2 regions of the Dactylosporangium sp. NPDC006015 genome follow, and region 2 is predicted to be linked to the other one. Evidence: predicted binding sites of a transcription regulator. Region 2 holds the regulator's gene; the other holds the start of a gene.
The links. The regulator HrcA, encoded in region 2, represses chaperone genes, less so after heat shock. The targets are predictions, from matches to a motif close to GGTTNGCACNCTCNNNNNGAGNGTGCNAACC.
Positions count from the first base shown of each region.

Region 1: a site for HrcA is predicted at 2,372-2,402, ahead of groL (chaperonin GroEL). Genes of this name have one in related genera too.

Region 1 covers NZ_JBEXUD010000002.1:111,445-119,417, forward strand. Annotated here, with positions in the region: gene groL (chaperonin GroEL) at 573-2,195, opposite strand; gene ABZ321_RS03665 (cold-shock protein) at 2,581-2,784, opposite strand; gene ABZ321_RS03670 (MFS transporter) at 3,166-4,422, opposite strand; gene ABZ321_RS03675 (helix-turn-helix domain-containing protein) at 4,474-4,980, shown strand; gene ABZ321_RS03680 (GNAT family N-acetyltransferase) at 4,969-5,994, opposite strand; gene thrC (threonine synthase) at 6,377-7,645, opposite strand; SAM riboswitch class I at 7,656-7,794, opposite strand; gene ABZ321_RS03690 (glucosyl-3-phosphoglycerate synthase) at 7,903-7,973, shown strand, end outside.
Region 2 covers NZ_JBEXUD010000007.1:84,280-92,252, forward strand. Annotated here, with positions in the region: gene ABZ321_RS14470 (NUDIX hydrolase) at 1-171, shown strand, start outside; gene ABZ321_RS14475 (GlsB/YeaQ/YmgE family stress response membrane protein) at 239-520, shown strand; gene ABZ321_RS14480 (phytanoyl-CoA dioxygenase family protein) at 655-1,575, opposite strand; gene ABZ321_RS14485 (hypothetical protein) at 1,700-2,596, opposite strand; gene ABZ321_RS14490 (enoyl-CoA hydratase-related protein) at 2,683-3,459, opposite strand; gene hemW (radical SAM family heme chaperone HemW) at 3,477-4,673, shown strand; gene ABZ321_RS14500 (DUF4870 domain-containing protein) at 4,752-5,369, opposite strand; gene hrcA (heat-inducible transcriptional repressor HrcA) at 5,555-6,577, shown strand; gene dnaJ (molecular chaperone DnaJ) at 6,610-7,734, shown strand; gene ABZ321_RS14515 (16S rRNA (uracil(1498)-N(3))-methyltransferase) at 7,796-7,973, shown strand, end outside.

The sequences.
Region 1 (7,973 bases), on a different contig from region 2:
TGGCCCCACGCCCCCGCCGCCAGCCGCCCCGCCCCGCCATGATCGAAGGACGGATCCGGCCGCCCGCACAACCAGATCCGTCCTTCGATCATGGCTGGAGGACGGAGACGCCACGGCGCCGCGCTGATCACGGCAGGCAAACCGCAGACAAGATCGCAGCCCGGGCAGCCAACCACGGACGAATCGCCGTGGGGCCGACCAGCGCCGGGGCGACAAACACCGAGCGGAATCGCGACCGGGCCGACCAACCGCCGGAGGAAGGCGGCCAACCACAGGCAGAAGAACCACGGTTGGGCCGACCAGACGCCGGAGGGCGGCCGACCACAGGCGGAATCGCCCGGTCAGAGAGGGCCCGGTCAGACGCCGAGCGGCGGAGACGGCCCGCCGCGCAACAAACCGTCAGCGACGGGCGGGGCCAGCGGCGGACCGTCAACGCCGGGGCTGGAGCCGGCGGCAAACCGTCAGCGGCGGGGCTGAGGCCCGCGGCAAAACCGTCAGTGGCGGGTCGGAAGTGTGTGGACAGCAAGAAGGGCAGGCCCGGAACGGGCCTGCCCTTCTTGGAAGAGCTGGACTCAGAAGTCCATGTCGCCGCCGCCGGGGGCGCCCGCGGGGGCCGGGGTCTTCTCCGGCTTGTCCGCGACCACTGCCTCGGTGGTGAGGAAGAGCGCCGCGATCGAGGCGGCGTTCTGCAGGGCGGAGCGGGTGACCTTGGCCGGGTCGATGATGCCCTCGGCCAGGAGGTTCACGTAGTCGCCGGTGGCGGCGTTGAGGCCCCAGCCGGCGTCCAGGTTGCGGACCTTCTCGACCACGACGCCGCCCTCAAGGCCGGCGTTCACGGCGATCTGGCGCAGCGGCGCGTCAAGGGCGACCTTGACGATGTTGGCGCCGGTGGCCTCGTCGCCGACCAGGTCCAGCTTGTCGAAGGCCGACTTGCCGGCCTGGACGAGCGCGACGCCACCGCCGGGGACGATGCCCTCCTCGACGGCCGCCTTCGCGTTGCGCACGGCGTCCTCGATGCGGTGCTTGCGCTCCTTGAGCTCGACCTCGGTGGCCGCGCCGACCTTGATGACCGCGACACCGCCGGCGAGCTTCGCCAGGCGCTCCTGCAGCTTCTCGCGGTCGTAGTCCGAGTCCGACTTCTCGATCTCGGCACGGATCTGCGCCACCCGGCCGTTGATGCCCTCGGCGTCGCCGGAGCCCTCGACGATGGTGGTCTCGTCCTTGGTGATGACGACCTTGCGGGCCTTGCCGAGCAGGTCGAGCGACGCGTTCTCCAGCTTGAGACCGACGGTCTCGGAGATGACCTGACCGCCGGTCAGGATCGCGATGTCGGTCAGCATGGCCTTGCGGCGGTCGCCGAAGCCCGGGGCCTTGACGGCGACGGACTTGAACGTGCCACGGATCTTGTTCACGATCAGGGTCGCGAGGGCCTCGCCCTCGACGTCCTCGGAGATGATCGCGAGGGGCTTGCCGGACTGCATGACCTTCTCCAGCACGGGGAGGAGGTCCTTCACCGCGGAGATCTTCGACTCGACGATGAGGATGTACGGGTCGTCGAGGACCGTCTCCATCCGCTCGGTGTCGGTGACGAAGTACGGCGAGATGTAGCCCTTGTCGAAGCGCATGCCCTCGGTGAGCTCCAGCTCGAGCCCGAAGGTGTTGCTCTCCTCGACGGTGATGACGCCTTCCTTGCCGACCTTGTCCATCGCCTCGGCGATGATCTCGCCGACGGTGGAGTCACCGGCGGAGATCGAGGCCGTGGAGGCGATCTGCTCCTTGGTCTCGACGTCCTTGGCAAGGTTGGCCAGCTCCGACGCGACGGACGCGACGGCGGCCTCGATGCCGCGCTTCAGCGCCATCGGGTTGGCACCCGCGGCGACGTTGCGCAGACCTTCACGGACCAGCGCCTGGGCGAGGACGGTCGCGGTCGTCGTGCCGTCACCGGCGACGTCGTCCGTCTTCTTCGCGACCTCCTTGACCAGCTCGGCGCCGATCTTCTCGTAGGGGTCCTCGAGCTCGATCTCCTTGGCGATGCTCACACCATCGTTGGTGATGGTGGGCGCGCCCCACTTCTTCTCGAGGACGACGTTGCGGCCCTTGGGGCCCAGCGTCACCTTGACGGCGTCGGCGAGGGTGTTCATGCCCCGCTCGAGGCCGCGGCGCGCTTCCTCGTCGAACGCGATAATCTTGGCCATTCGGCGTTGTCCTCCTGGACACTCCGGCTACGCCTCGCGACCCACGTGGGGCCGGCGGCTCACCGCCTGCTTTCGCACCTTCAAGGACCCAGCGGGATCCTCAATGGTCGGGCCGGATGAGCCCGCGACGACCAGCCCCTCGACGCTCCCGCGCCCAGGCGCTGCACCGCCCCGACCGTTGGCACTCACCTGTTGCGAGTGCCAACTCCTGTTTAGCACTCTGGCCCGTCGAGTGCAAGCAAAGCCGAGGTGACGGCCAGGGTGGTCGAAGCGTGCAAACACCTACAAATCAGGCATGAATGGCACGAACAATGGCGGAAAAGACGCAGGGCACCGTTCCTCATCAATGAGGACGGTGCCCCGGCGGGGGTGGACGAACGATCTGTCAGGCGAGGTGACGAACCTTCTCGGCCTGCGGGCCCTTCTGGCCCTGCGCGATCTCGAACTCGACGCGCTGTCCGTCTTCCAGCGATTTGTAGCCATCCATCTCGATCGCGGAGAAGTGGACGAAGACGTCCTGCCCCCCGTCGACCGCGATGAAGCCATAGCCCTTTTCGCTGTTGAACCACTTGACGGTGCCCTGTGCCACGGTGCACTTCCTCTGCTTTCGGTCCCTCTTCGTACTCCGGCTGGCTGTGGGGACCAGCCTTGAGGTCCTCGGCCGGCACGCCGGGCCATGAGCGTGGCACCGGCGCGAGGATCGACGACCGAAACGGACGGTACACGAGACAACCCGAGACCCGACAGCCCCAAATCGGACAGCAAGGTCACGGTTCATGCGCACGCAAAAGGTTTCCGATGGGACCTTTCTTGAGCGGTCCGACAAATGCCAGCGCATCGTCAGGCGTCGAATCGTACCGGTAAAGAATAAGCAAAATGTCAGACGAATGTGGATGGAAGCGCCGATCTTGCGGTTGTGCCAGGAAGCCGTGACTGGAACCACGCAACCGCCCACAACCGCAAGATCGGCCTACTTCCGCACTGCTTCCGTGCCCGCGGAAGGTGCGGACGTCAACTCGCGGAGCTTCCGCAAGGGTGACAGAACGAGCGGCACCACCGAAACCAGCATTCCGGCGCACGCCACCCAGATGGTCTCGTGCACGCCGATGACGGTGCCGAGCGCGCCGCCGACGAGCCCGCCGATCGGCATCGTGCCCCAGACGATGAACCGCATCGTGGCGTTCATCCGGCCGAGCAGGTCGTCGGGCGTGATCGTCTGCCGGAAGCTGACCTGGGTCACGTTGTAGACCACGACGCCGATGCCGAAGACGATGCTGCCCGCCGCCGCGAGCCAGAGCCGCCAGTCGTCGCGCGCGAACGGCACCAGCAGCTCGCCGAGGGACGCGGCGAGCATCGAGATCCACATCGCCGGCCCCTGCCCGAACCAGCGCACGAACGGCCCGACCAGGAACGCGCCGGCCAGCGCGCCGAGCCCGGTGACGCTGAACCACAGGCCGATGACCGCCGGCGACAGGGCGAGGTCCCGGGCGAAGTAGACGATCAGCATCGCGCCGTACATGGAGCCGAAGAAGTTGCCGGTGCCCGTGCACATGGAGATCGCCCGCAGCAGCCGGTTGCCCACGACGAACCGGAGGCCCTCCAGGATCTCCCGGCCGAGGTGCGCGTCGGGCTTGCGGGCCGGGCGCTCCTCGATCTTGCGGATCCGCCACAGGAACAGCGCCGACAGCACGTAGCTGGCCGCGTCGGTGGCGAGGGCGAGCGGGCCGCCGAGCACCTTGACCAGGCCGCCGGCGACGCTCGGGCCGCCGATCTGGGAGGTGGAGCGCACCATCTCCAGGATCGCGTTGCCCTCGACCAGGCGGTCCTTGCCGACCAGGAACGGCAGGTAGCTCTGGTACCCCACGTCGAAGAAGACCGTGCACACCCCGCAGAGCAGGCCCACCACGTACAGCTGCGGCATCCGCAACGTGTCGCTCCACCACGCCAGCGGCACGGAGGCGAGCAGGACCGCCCGCAGGAGGTCGGCGACGATCATCGTCTCGCGCCGCCGGAGCCGGTCCACGAGGGCCCCGGCGGGCAGTCCGACCAGCAGGAACGCGGCGGTCTCGCAGGCGGCCAGGACCCCGACCTCCAGCGCGGTCGCGTCGAGCGTGAGCACGGCGACGAGCGGCAGCGCGAGCAGGGTCACCTGGGTGCCGACCTGGCTGATGGTGTCGGCGGTGAAGAGCAGCCGGAAGTCGCGATCGCGGAGCAGGCCGAGTCTCACGGACCCACTGTCGATGACCGATTGGGAAAAGTCAATCGTTAGACTCGGACGATGCGGCGACCAGCGACCGACGCGGAGGCCAAGGCACTCGCCTCCGGCGTCCGCCTGCGCATCATCCGGCTCTGCCTGGACCGTGCGCTCACCAACAAGGAGATCGCCGAGCGGCTCGACGCCAACCCGGCGACCGTGCTGCACCACGTCCGGACGCTGGTCGCGACGGGGTTCCTGGTGCCTCAGGAGGAGCGCCGCGGGCCGCGCGGCACGCGCGAGGTGCCCTACCTGTCGACGACCAAGTCGTGGCAGCTCAGCCTCGGCGACCAGGGCGCGGGCACCAACCGGGCGATGCTCGACGCGTTCAACGACGAGCTGGCGATGCTGGACGGTCAGGCCGACACGGTCAACTTCGCCCGGCTCGGGCTGCGGCTCACCCCGGCGGAGTGGCAGGAGCTGCAGGACCGCTTCGAGACGTTGCTCGACGAATACGCCGGCCGCGAGCGCACCCACGGCCGACCTTATTCGATCTTCCTCGCCATGTACGAGGACCGCTCACGCGACTGACGCCTGCCAGTTGGCCCACCGGTCGAGCGCGCGGAAACCCATCGCCTCGTTGATCGCGATCATGTGCGAGTTGACCTCGGCGTTGAACGTGTCGACGATCCGGACCGCCGGCTCCTGTGCGCGCATGGTCTGCAGGTTGACCAGCTTGGAGATCAGGCCGAGCCGGTGCCCCCGGTGCGCCGGGTGCACCAGGGTGATCTGCTGCCACGCGTGCCAGTCGACGGTCTTGCTCATCCGTAGCGCGCTCAACGCGACGAGCCGGCCGGTCGCGTCGTGGATGACGCCGGTCTCGTACGGGCGCGCACCGTAGCGGGCGCGCGTCTCGTACACCCGCCGCAGACGATCGGCGTCGACCTTCTCCGCCTCCAGGTCGAGGTCACCCTTCGGCGCCTCGTCGAGGAAGGAGCTGTCCAGCAGCGCCATGTCCTCGAGCAGCTCCTCGGGCGGCGTGTTGCCCCACTGGACGGTGCTGTAGCCGGCCGCCTTCGGCCAGCTCGTGGCGAGCATCCTCGCCAGCTCGGCATCGTCGGCGGTCGACAGGTCGAGCCGGCGGCGCACGTCCAGGAGCTTGTTGTCCAGGCCGAGCGCCGCGGCGAACGGCGCCGAGGAGCCGGTCGGCGCGCCACCGGCGTCGGTGATCACGCTGAACCCCATCACCGAGGTGCGACCACGGGCCAGGCCGAAGCCGACCGCGTGCCGGAACAGCGCCCGCCCGACGCCCCGCCGCCGGTGCTCCTTCAGGACCAGCACGTCGAGGAACGATTTGTTCAGATTGTCGAATATCGGGAGATCCGCCTGTACGAGCCCGACCGCGAGACCGTCGCGATACGCCAGGAACGTGTGCCGGTCCGTGCCCGGCATCGGCAGGCGGACCCGGACCTCGTGCTCGGCCCGGCAGCTCGGTGGGAAGTCCGGCAGGTCGGCGAGGATCGCCTCGTTACCGATGGTGAAGGCCGCGTCGACCGCCGCCGGGTCATCGGCGTCCAGCTCGACGATGCTGAGGTCCTGACTCATGCCCGCCAGCGTGGCGCAGAGACGTATCGACGGACAACAGATATACGGGGACCGGTGGAAATGGTCGAGAGGACGCTCGCCAACACCTCCGGTGTTGTGGTCGCGGGCCTGGACCAGGGTCCGGGCCTCGCGGCGACACGTCCTCCCGCACCGAGCATCCTGGCGCGCGGTCCTGAGGTCGTCAAGTCCCTCGCCGGGTGGCTTCGAGACGCACGGCTTGAGCGCGGTCACACTGCGTCGCGACCGGCTCCGTCGATCGGCTGAGTCGCCCCTCGTCCAAGGAGTGAAAGCGCTCTCTCAGCCGCACCCGAGCCGACACCGTCCGTCACGGCGTCGGCGGGTTGCGCGAAAAAATCAGCCCTCAGCCGAAATGGCCCGGACCTCAGCTCACCAGCCCGGCCTCGCGGACGGACTTCAGCGAGGGCTTGACCCGGTGCGTCGGGCCGACCGTGCCGGCGACCGCATCGAGGGTCTTCAGCCCGTCGCCGGTGTTGAAGACGACCGTCTCCTTCGACGGGTCGAGCCTGCCGGTCTCGACCAGCTTCTTCAGCACCGCGGTGGTGACCCCGCCGGCGGTCTCGGCGAACACGCCGGTCGTGCGGGCGAGCAGCTCGATGCCGGCGCGGATCTCGTCGTCGTCGACGTACTCCATCCAGCCGCCGGTGCGCCGCACCGACTCCAGCGCGTAGACGCCGGCCGCCGGGTCGCCGATGTTGAGCGACTTGGCGATGCCCGTCGGCTTCACCGGGACGATCTCGTCGGTGCCCTTGTGCAGCGCCACCGCGATCGGGTTGCAGCCCGCGGACTGCGCGCCGAACACCGTCCACTCCGTGTCGGGCACGAGCCCGATCTCCACCAGCTCGCTGAACGCCTTGTCGATCTTCGTCAGCAGCTCGCCGCTGGCCATCGGGATCACGACCTGCGCCGGGATCCGCCAGCCGAGCTGCTCCGCGACCTCATACCCGAGCGTCTTGGACCCCTCGGCGTAGAACGGCCGCACGTTGACGTTGACGAACGCCGTGTCCTCGAACTCATCGGTCTCGGTCAGCTCCGAGCACAGCCGGTTGACGTCGTCGTAGGACCCCTCGATCGCCACGACGTCACCGCCGTACACAGCGCTCATGACGACCTTGCCGGGCTCCAGGTCCGACGGGATGAACACCGTCGACGGCACCCCGGCCCGCGCCGCGTGCGCGGCGACCGAGTTGGCCAGGTTGCCGGTGGAGGCGCACGAGTAGCGGGTGAACCCCAGCGCCTTCGCCGCCGTCAGCGCCACCGAGACGACCCGGTCCTTGAACGAGTGGGTCGGGTTGGCCGAGTCGTCCTTCACCCACAGCGCGCCGGTGATGCCGAGCTCCTTGGCCAGCAGATCCGCCTTGACCAGCGGGGTCAGCCCCGGGTCGAGGGTCACGCGGCTGGCGGGGTCGGTGCCGACCGGCAGCAGCGGCGCATAGCGCCAGATGTTCTGGGGGCCGGCTTCGATCTGCTCGCGGGTGACCCGGCCGAGCGCCTCGGCGTCGTAGCCCACCTCGAGCGGGCCGAAACACTCGTAACAGGCGTGCTGCGCGGCGAGCGGGAACTGGGCGCCGCAGCCACGGCAGACCAGGTGGCGGGCGGGAGAGTCGGTGAAGACGCCGAGCGTCGAGGTCATGGAGGCCTTCCTCTCATCTTTCCCAGGTGCATGGCCTTGCGCACCGGGACGGATTTGGCACCTACCGCGACCGGACTCAGCGTCGAGACGTGTCGCAGGGGTTGCCGGGGCTTCATCGGGCCGTATCCCTCTGCCCCTCTGGATGAGGTATTCAGTTGTGACGTGCTGTTCGCGTGGTTCGTATTCGAGTGTAAGGGCCGACACGGGTGCCGCTGTATGAGTCATCTCACGAGATGGACCTGACTACGGTTTCACTCATGCATCCCGACGCGGCGGACTGGTTCGCCAAGCGCACCTCGGCATGGCGCGACTGGCCCCTCGCCGACCT
Region 2 (7,973 bases):
GACTGCTTCTGGCTGGCCCGGCTGGCCCCCGGCGCCACCATCACCCTCGACACGTCCGAAGGCACCGAGTACGCCTGGGTGCCTTTGTCTGATCCGCCCCCTCTCGCGTTCATCACGATGGAGTCGGCCATACGCGAGGTTCGTCGATCGCCGGGGCGTTTGGTCCCCTGAGGTCACGGGCAATAGGAGCGCAACCGCAACTGCAATCCCCCAGGTTGAGGCTCTGAAGGAGGACACCGTGACTGTCACCGGAATCATCACGGCACTGATCGTCGGCCTGATCGTCGGTGCGCTCGGGCGCCTGGTCGTCCCCGGCCGCCAGAACATCCCGATCTGGCTGACCATGGTGATCGGCGTGGTCGCCGCCCTGCTCGGCACCGTCATCGCGAACGCCATCGGCATCTCCACCGACACCCCCGGTGTCGACTGGGGCGAGCTGCTGATCCAGGTGCTGGTCGCCGCGGTCGGTGTGGCCCTGGTGGTCGGCGTGGCCGGTCGCGGGCGCCGCAGCACCCTGTAACACCCCCATCGCGTCAGGCCCCCAGCCTCCCCGGACTGGGGGCCTTCGCGCGCCATGACCCCGGTGGACGCGGAGCGGCCGTGCGCCTCAGGGGTTGAGGGGCACGGCCGCTTCGGTCAGGCAGGGGGGTAAAGCTAGCGGAGCCAGGGGATGGAGCGGTCGAGGAGGCCGCGGGTCTTGAGCTCCTTGCGGAGGGGGATCTCCTCGTCGATGTAGCCGTTCCAGTTGATGCCCCAGTAGTTGGCCGTGTGCGTGGCCTCGCCCAGGAGCTGGCGCTGGACGGGGGTGCGGTTGGCCCACCACTCGCCGTCGTAGTCGATCGGCATGTCGTCGAGGTTGCGGATCCACCGGTACGTGTAACCGATGAACAGCATCTTGCGGGTGATCTCGGAGTAGTTGGGCGACCGGGAGTGCCAGAGGCGCCGGTCGAAGATGAAGCAGTCGCCCGGGTTGGCCGTGATCTCCACGGTGCCCTCGGGGTCGGGGTTCTCGACCGTGGTGTCGGCCGGGCGGGGCAGCGAGTTCCAGAGGTGGCTGCCCGGGATGACCTTGGTGGCGCCGCGGCCCTGCTCCGAGAGGTCGGAGATGACATAGGCGATCTTCAGCGAGAACATGGGCCGCGGGAGGTTCGGGTCCATGGTCTCGGGGTCGGAGTTCTGCCGGTACCCGTCCTGGTGCCAGCCCCACGAGGGAGCTTCCGTCATCGCCGCCGGCGGGGTGATGTCGAGGTGGTTGTGGTGCGTGTAGATGTTCCAGCCGGCCAGGCCCCACATGTACGGGAAGAGGGTCGGCTGGGTCAGCAGGTGCCCGAAGAGCTCGTCACGGTTCAGGAAGCCCAGCAGGTGCAGCGTGCCGTCCTTCTTCATGCTGCTGGAGCCGGCCGCCTGCTCCTCGGCGTAGACCCGGTCCATGGCGGCTTCGAGCTGCGCGCGGTGGTCTTCCTTCAACACGTTGCGGACCAGCAGGAAGCCCTGGTCCAGGAATTCCTTGCGGTCGGCCTCGCTGATCGGCTCATAGCCGGTCAGACCGCCGTAGTCGGGTGCAGCGGACGTCATGTCCTCCCCTTACTTTCGTCAACCAGGGAACGACCGATGGTAACGCGAGGTGTACAACGGACCGAGTCGGGAGTTCTCCACCGGACAGTGCGAAATCCCGTCCGAACGGCGTGCAACCTGCGCGTCAGTAGACCTCGGCGACGACGCGGTCGCCGCCGGCGCCGCCACGCTGCGTGATCCGGGCCCAGCTGCCGCTCTTCGCGGTCCACTCCATGTCGTTGAACGCGACCCGCTTGACGCCGTGGTCCTGGGCGTGGGCGACCATCCAGTGCGCGTACTGCCAGCCGGTCTTCTGCTCGCGGACCTTGAGCGCGACCCCGACGAGGTCGGTGACGTCGGCGGTGCTGACGTTGCCCCAGTCGAGCTTGACGCCGGCGGCGAGGGTCTGCGCGGCCTCGACGCCGTGGCTGGAGGACTCGGTGACGGTGCAGGAGACGGCGCCGGTGGCCTCGCCGCTCAGGGCGCGGGCCATGATCTCCGACTCGTCGACCCACTTCTCGTACGCCTCGGGGTGGGCGCTGCGCTGCACCTCCTGCGCGGCGTCGGTGACGCGCATCTTCTCCCAGCCCTTGACCTTCAGCAGGGCGGTGTAGAAGGCGTTCGCCGCGTAGCGCGGGTCGGCGATCTGCTCGGGCTTGCCCCAGCCCTGGCTGGGCCGCTGCTGGAAGAGGCCGATCGAGTCGCGGTCGCCGCCGGCGAGGTTCTCCAGCTTCGACTCCTGCCACGCGGTGGCGAGGGCCACGACCAGCGCCCGCCGGGGCACACCACGGCGCAGGCCGACGGCGGTGATGGTGGCGGCGTTGGCGACCTGCTCCGAGTCCAGCGGCACGGAGGTGACGGTCGAGGAGGAGCCGGACGACGCGGCGGGCGCGCTGCCGGCGTCGATGACGCAGGCGCGGCCCGGCGGCAGCAGCGCCGGCAGGTGGTCGCCGAGCTTCTGCAGCAGCGCGTAGATGCCGGCGGTCGCGACGATGCCGAGCACCACGATCGCGATCAGCACGTGTCGTGTACGCATCGTCACCTCCTGACCTGAGAACTTGACCAGCGTACGTCCCACCCGCCACCACATCCCCGCGCTACACACCGGGACGGGACGGGTCCGGCCGTTCAGGCGACGCCGTCAGGGATCCAGTTTGGGTCTCGTTTGTCCCGGAATGCCATGATTCCCTCGATTCCTTCGGCGGAACCGAAATACGACACGGAAAGTTCCGTCATGGCCGCCAGCTCGTCACGGAACGTGTCGGCTTTCCGTCGCCGGAGCAGCTCCTTCGTGCCGCGCAGGGCGCCCGGCGCTCCCCGTACCAGCGACGCGACGAACGCCGAGACGGCCTCGTCGACCTGGTCGGCGGCGACGGCGGCGGTGACCAGACCGATCTCGCGGGCCCGGGCGCCGTCGAACGTCGCCCCCGTCAGGAACAGCTCCGCGGCGGCGCGTGGGGACAGCCGCGGCAGCACCGTGGCGGAGATCACGGCCGGGATGACGCCGATGCGCACCTCGGAGAACGCGAATGTCGCCTCGAGCGAGCAGACCGCGATGTCGGCGGCGGCGATAAGGCCCAGGCCACCCGCGCGGGCGGGCCCGGTGAGCCGCGCGACGACGGGCTTCGGGCACTCCCAGATCGCGGTGAGCACCTCGCCGAGCCGGTTGATCGGCGGCTTGCCCGAGCCGAACGCGGCCGCGGTCTCCTTCAGGTCCGCGCCCGAGCAGAAGACCGGCCCGGTGTGGGTGAGCACGACGACCCGCACGGTGTCGTCCGCGGTGGCGGCGGCGAGCGCGGCGAGAAGCTCCTCGATCAGGGCCGTCGACAGCGCGTTGCGGTTGGCGGGGCTGTCGAGCGTGACCGTCGCCACGCCATGCGCCGTCTGTGACCGTACGAGTGGCATGCGGGCACACTAGTGAAATGCCCGGAACACTGCCAGAAGGTGAGCCGATCCCGCGGGACGGCGCGCTGCCCGACGGGGTCGCCGACGCGGCGGGGGAGGCGGGGTTCGGGGTCTACGTCCACGTCCCGTTCTGCGCGTCCCGCTGCGGGTACTGCGACTTCAACACGTACACCGCCGACGAGGGCGTCCTGAGCGCCGGCTATGCCGAGCAGGTCCTCGACGAGCTGGCCCTGGCCGCCAAGGTGGTCGCGCCGCCGCGGGTCGACACGGTCTTCTTCGGTGGCGGCACGCCGACGCTGCTGCCGCCGGCGGAGCTGGCCCGCATCCTCGACGGCATCGACCGCACCTGGGGCCTCGCCGGCGACGCCGAGGTCACCACGGAGGCCAACCCGGAGTCCGTCGACGCGGCGGGGCTGCGGCAGCTGCGCGCGGCCGGGTTCAACCGGATCTCCCTGGGCATGCAGTCCGTCGCGCCGGGCGTCCTGACGGTGCTCGACCGCCGGCACACCCCCGGGCGGCCGGCGGCGGCGGTCGCGGAGGCGCACGCGGCCGGGTTCGAGCGGGTCAACCTGGACCTGATCTACGGCACGCCCGGCGAGCGCCCCGAGGACTTCGCGGCGTCCCTGCGCACCGTGATCGGCTCGGGCGTGGACCACGTGAGCGCGTACGCCCTGATCGTCGAGGACGGGACCCGGCTGGCGGCCCGCATGCGCCGCGGTGAGCTGCCGTACCCGGACGACGACGTGGCCGCCGACCGCTACCTCGCCGCCGAGCAGGCCCTGACGGAGGCCGGGATGACGTGGTACGAGGTGTCGAACTGGTCCCGCGACTCGCCCTGCCGGCACAACGAGCTCTACTGGCGCGGCGGCGACTGGTGGGGCCTCGGGCCCGGCGCGCACAGTCACGTGCGGGGGGTGCGGTGGTGGAACGTGAAGCACCCGCACACGTACGCGGCGCGCCTCGCCGACGGTGCGTCGCCGGGGCACGCGCGGGAGGTGCTGACCGAGGAGGAGCGGCGCTTCGAGGACGTGCTGCTGCGGATCCGGCTCGCCTCGGGCCTGCCCCTGGCCGTCCTGGAGCCGCCGGCGCTGGAGGGCGCCCGCCGCTGCCTCGACGACGGGCTGCTGGAGGCCGGTCCGTTCGCCGAGGGCCGGGCCGTGCTCACGCTGCGTGGCCGCCTGCTCGCGGACGCCGTGGCCCGCGACCTGACCTGACCTGCCCTGACCTGAACTCAGAGGGGCCGGACATGGCGAGGGGCGGCTCGATGGCCGCCCCTCGAACGATCGGATGCCTTACTTGATGAAGCGGTACGTCATCGGGTAGCGGTACAGCTCGCCGCCGTTGGCCTTCATGCCCGCGATGATCGCGAACACGACGATGACGATCCACGGCACGATGAGCGTGAGGCCGAAGGTGCACACCGACAGCAGGGCGCCCACGAACAGGATGATGCCCCACGTGATGTGGAAGTTCAGCGCCTCGTTGGCGTGCGCCTTGACCGTGGGCGACTCGTTGCCCTTGGCCAGCAGCGCGATGAGCGGGGCGATGAAGCCGATGAAGATGCCACCGAAGTGCGCGATCAGGGCCCAGGTCTTCTCGTCGCTGTTCGCGTAGCCGACCGGGCCGGCGCCGGGGTATCCACCGGGCTGCTGGTATCCGTACTGACCCGGCTGCTGGTAACCGCCGGGCTGCTGGTAGCCACCGGGCTGCTGGTAACCGCCCTGCTGGTAGGCGTTCGGGTCCTGGTAGCCCGCGCCGCTGGTCGGCGGCGGGTAACCTCCACCGGAGACCGGCGGCTGCTGGCCGTAGTCCGGGCCCGGCGGCGGATACTGTGCCCCGCCCGGCATCGAATAGGGGTTGTTGGGGTCCTGCGGCACGCCGTACTCCCCGGGGCGAGGTGGTTCACTCATGGGGGCCACGGTAGGGGTACCGATCAACTATCGCCAGCGACGTGGCATGACTTCTTTTGGACAAACTTGGCGCAGACCAGTCCAATAGCGGCGGTTCGCACACATGACGATCATTCCGTGGGCGGCGCGGGCGACGTAGACTGGCACTCACAAAGTGGGAGTGCCAGTTTCTCGAGGAGGTGCGCATGGCTCTCGACGAGCGCAAGCTCGAGGTCCTGCGTGCCATCGTCGAGGACTACGTCGCCACCCAGGAGCCCGTCGGGAGCAAGGCCCTCGTCGAGCGGCACAACCTGCGGGTCTCGCCGGCGACGGTCCGCAACGACATGGCCGTCCTCGAGGAGGAGGGCTATATCCGGCAGCCGCACACGAGCGCCGGTCGCGTGCCCACCGACGCCGGCTACCGGCTCTTCGTCGACAAGCTGTCCCGCGTCAAGCCGCTGAGCCCCGCCGAGCGCCGGGCGATCGAGCGGTTCCTGATCGGCGCCGTGGACCTCGACGACGTCGTGCACCGCACCGTGCGGCTGCTCGCGCAGCTGACCCGGCAGGTCGCCGTCGTGCAGTATCCGAGCCTGTCGCGGGCCAGCGTGCGCCACTTCGAGCTGGTGCCGCTGTCCACCACCCGGCTGATGGTGGTCATGATCGCTGAGACCGGCCGGGTCGAGCAGCGGATGGTCGACCTGCCCGGCCCGATCCTCGCCGACGACGTCACCGAGCTGCGCCGCAGAATTAACGAGAAGCTCGTCGGCAAGCGCCTCGTGGACACCCCGCCACTCGTCCAGGCGCTCGTCGAGGAGTCCGGGCCGAGCCTGCGCCCGCCGATGACCGTCCTGTCGACCGTCCTGCTGGAGACCCTGGTCGAGCGCACCGAGGAGCGGATCGCGCTCGCCGGCACCGCCAACCTGGCCCGCGGCGGCCTGCTGGACTTCCAGGGTTCGCTGCGGCCGATCCTCGAGGCGCTCGAGGAGGAGGTCATCCTGCTCAAGCTCTTCGGCGAGGTCGAGCCGAGCATGACCCGGGTCCGCATCGGCGACGAGAACGAGATCGAGGACCTGCGCAGCGCGTCGATCGTGGCGACCGGCTATGGGCCGGGCTCCATCGTGGTGGGCGGCATGGGTGTGCTCGGGCCGACGCGGATGGACTACCCCGGAAACATCGCCACGGTGCGTGCCGTGGCACGCTACGTCGGCGATCTGCTGGGACAAGGTTGAACCTCATGGACGAGTCAGGGGCATAGGACTCAGTGGCGAAGGACTACTACGGAATTCTCGGTGTCAAACGGGACTCCACGGCCGACGAGATCAAGCGCGCTTACCGGCGGCTGGCGCGCGAGTTCCACCCGGACGTCAATCCCGATCCTGTGGCACAGGAGAAGTTCAAGGAGATCAACGCGGCCTACGAGGTGCTGTCCGACCCGCGTAAGCGGGAGATGGTCGACCTCGGCGGCGACCCGCTCGCGCCCGGTGGCGGCGGGGCCGGCCCGCAGGGCGGGGCGTTCGTAGGGTTCCAGGACATCATGGACGCGTTCTTCGGCACGACCGCCAGCCGCGGGCCTCGCCCGCGGATCCGGCCGGGCGCCGACGCGATCCTGCGGCTGGACCTCGACCTGCACGAGACCGCGTTCGGTGTCGAGGCACCGATCACCGTCGACACCGCCGTCGTGTGCAGCACCTGCACCGGCGCCGGCACCGCGCCCAACACCCACCCGACCACCTGCGAGATCTGCGGCGGTCGCGGCGAGGTCCAGTCGGTGCAGCGCACGTTCCTCGGCCAGGTCGTCTCGGCCCGGCCGTGTTCGGCCTGCCAGGGCTTCGGCACCGTCATCCCGCACCCGTGCGCGACGTGCGGCGGCGACGGCCGGGTCCGCACCCGCCGCACGCTGACCGTGAAGATCCCGTCCGGCGTCGAGGACGGCATGCGCATCCGCCTCGCCCAGCAGGGCGAGGTCGGCCCCGGCGGCGGCCCGCCCGGGGACCTCTACGTCGAGATCCACGAGCGCCCGCACGACGTGTATTCCCGCAAGGACGACGACCTGCACTGCCGGGTCACCGTCCCGATGACGGCGGCGGCCCTCGGCACCCGGCTGACGATCAAGACCCTCGACGGCGAGGAGACGGTCGACGTCAAGGCCGGCACCCAGCCCAACCAGACGCTGCGCATCCGCGGCAAGGGCGTCCCGCACCTGCGCGGCACCGGCCGCGGTGACCTGCACGTCCACCTCGACGTGCGCACCCCGACGCGGCTGGAGCCGGAGCAGGAGAAGCTGCTGCGCGACTTCGCCCGCACCCGCGGCGAGGAGGTCGCCGAGCTGTCCAAGCAGGGCGGCTTCTTCTCCCGGGTGCGCGACGCGTTCAACGGACACGCGTGAGCGGCCGGAGCGCAGCGGAGGTCGTTCACGCGTGTGGCCTGTTCGGTCCGGATGTCGCGGCGTGAGCCTTCCGCTCTTCCTGGTCCCCGATCTTCCTGTCGGGGACCACTGGCGGCTCGACGGGCCCGAGGGGCATCACGCGGCCAACGTGCAGCGGCTCTCGCCCGGTGAGGCGCTCCTGCTCTGCGACGGCCGCGGCGGCCTGCGGCAGGCGGTGGTCGCGGCGGCGCACAAGGGTG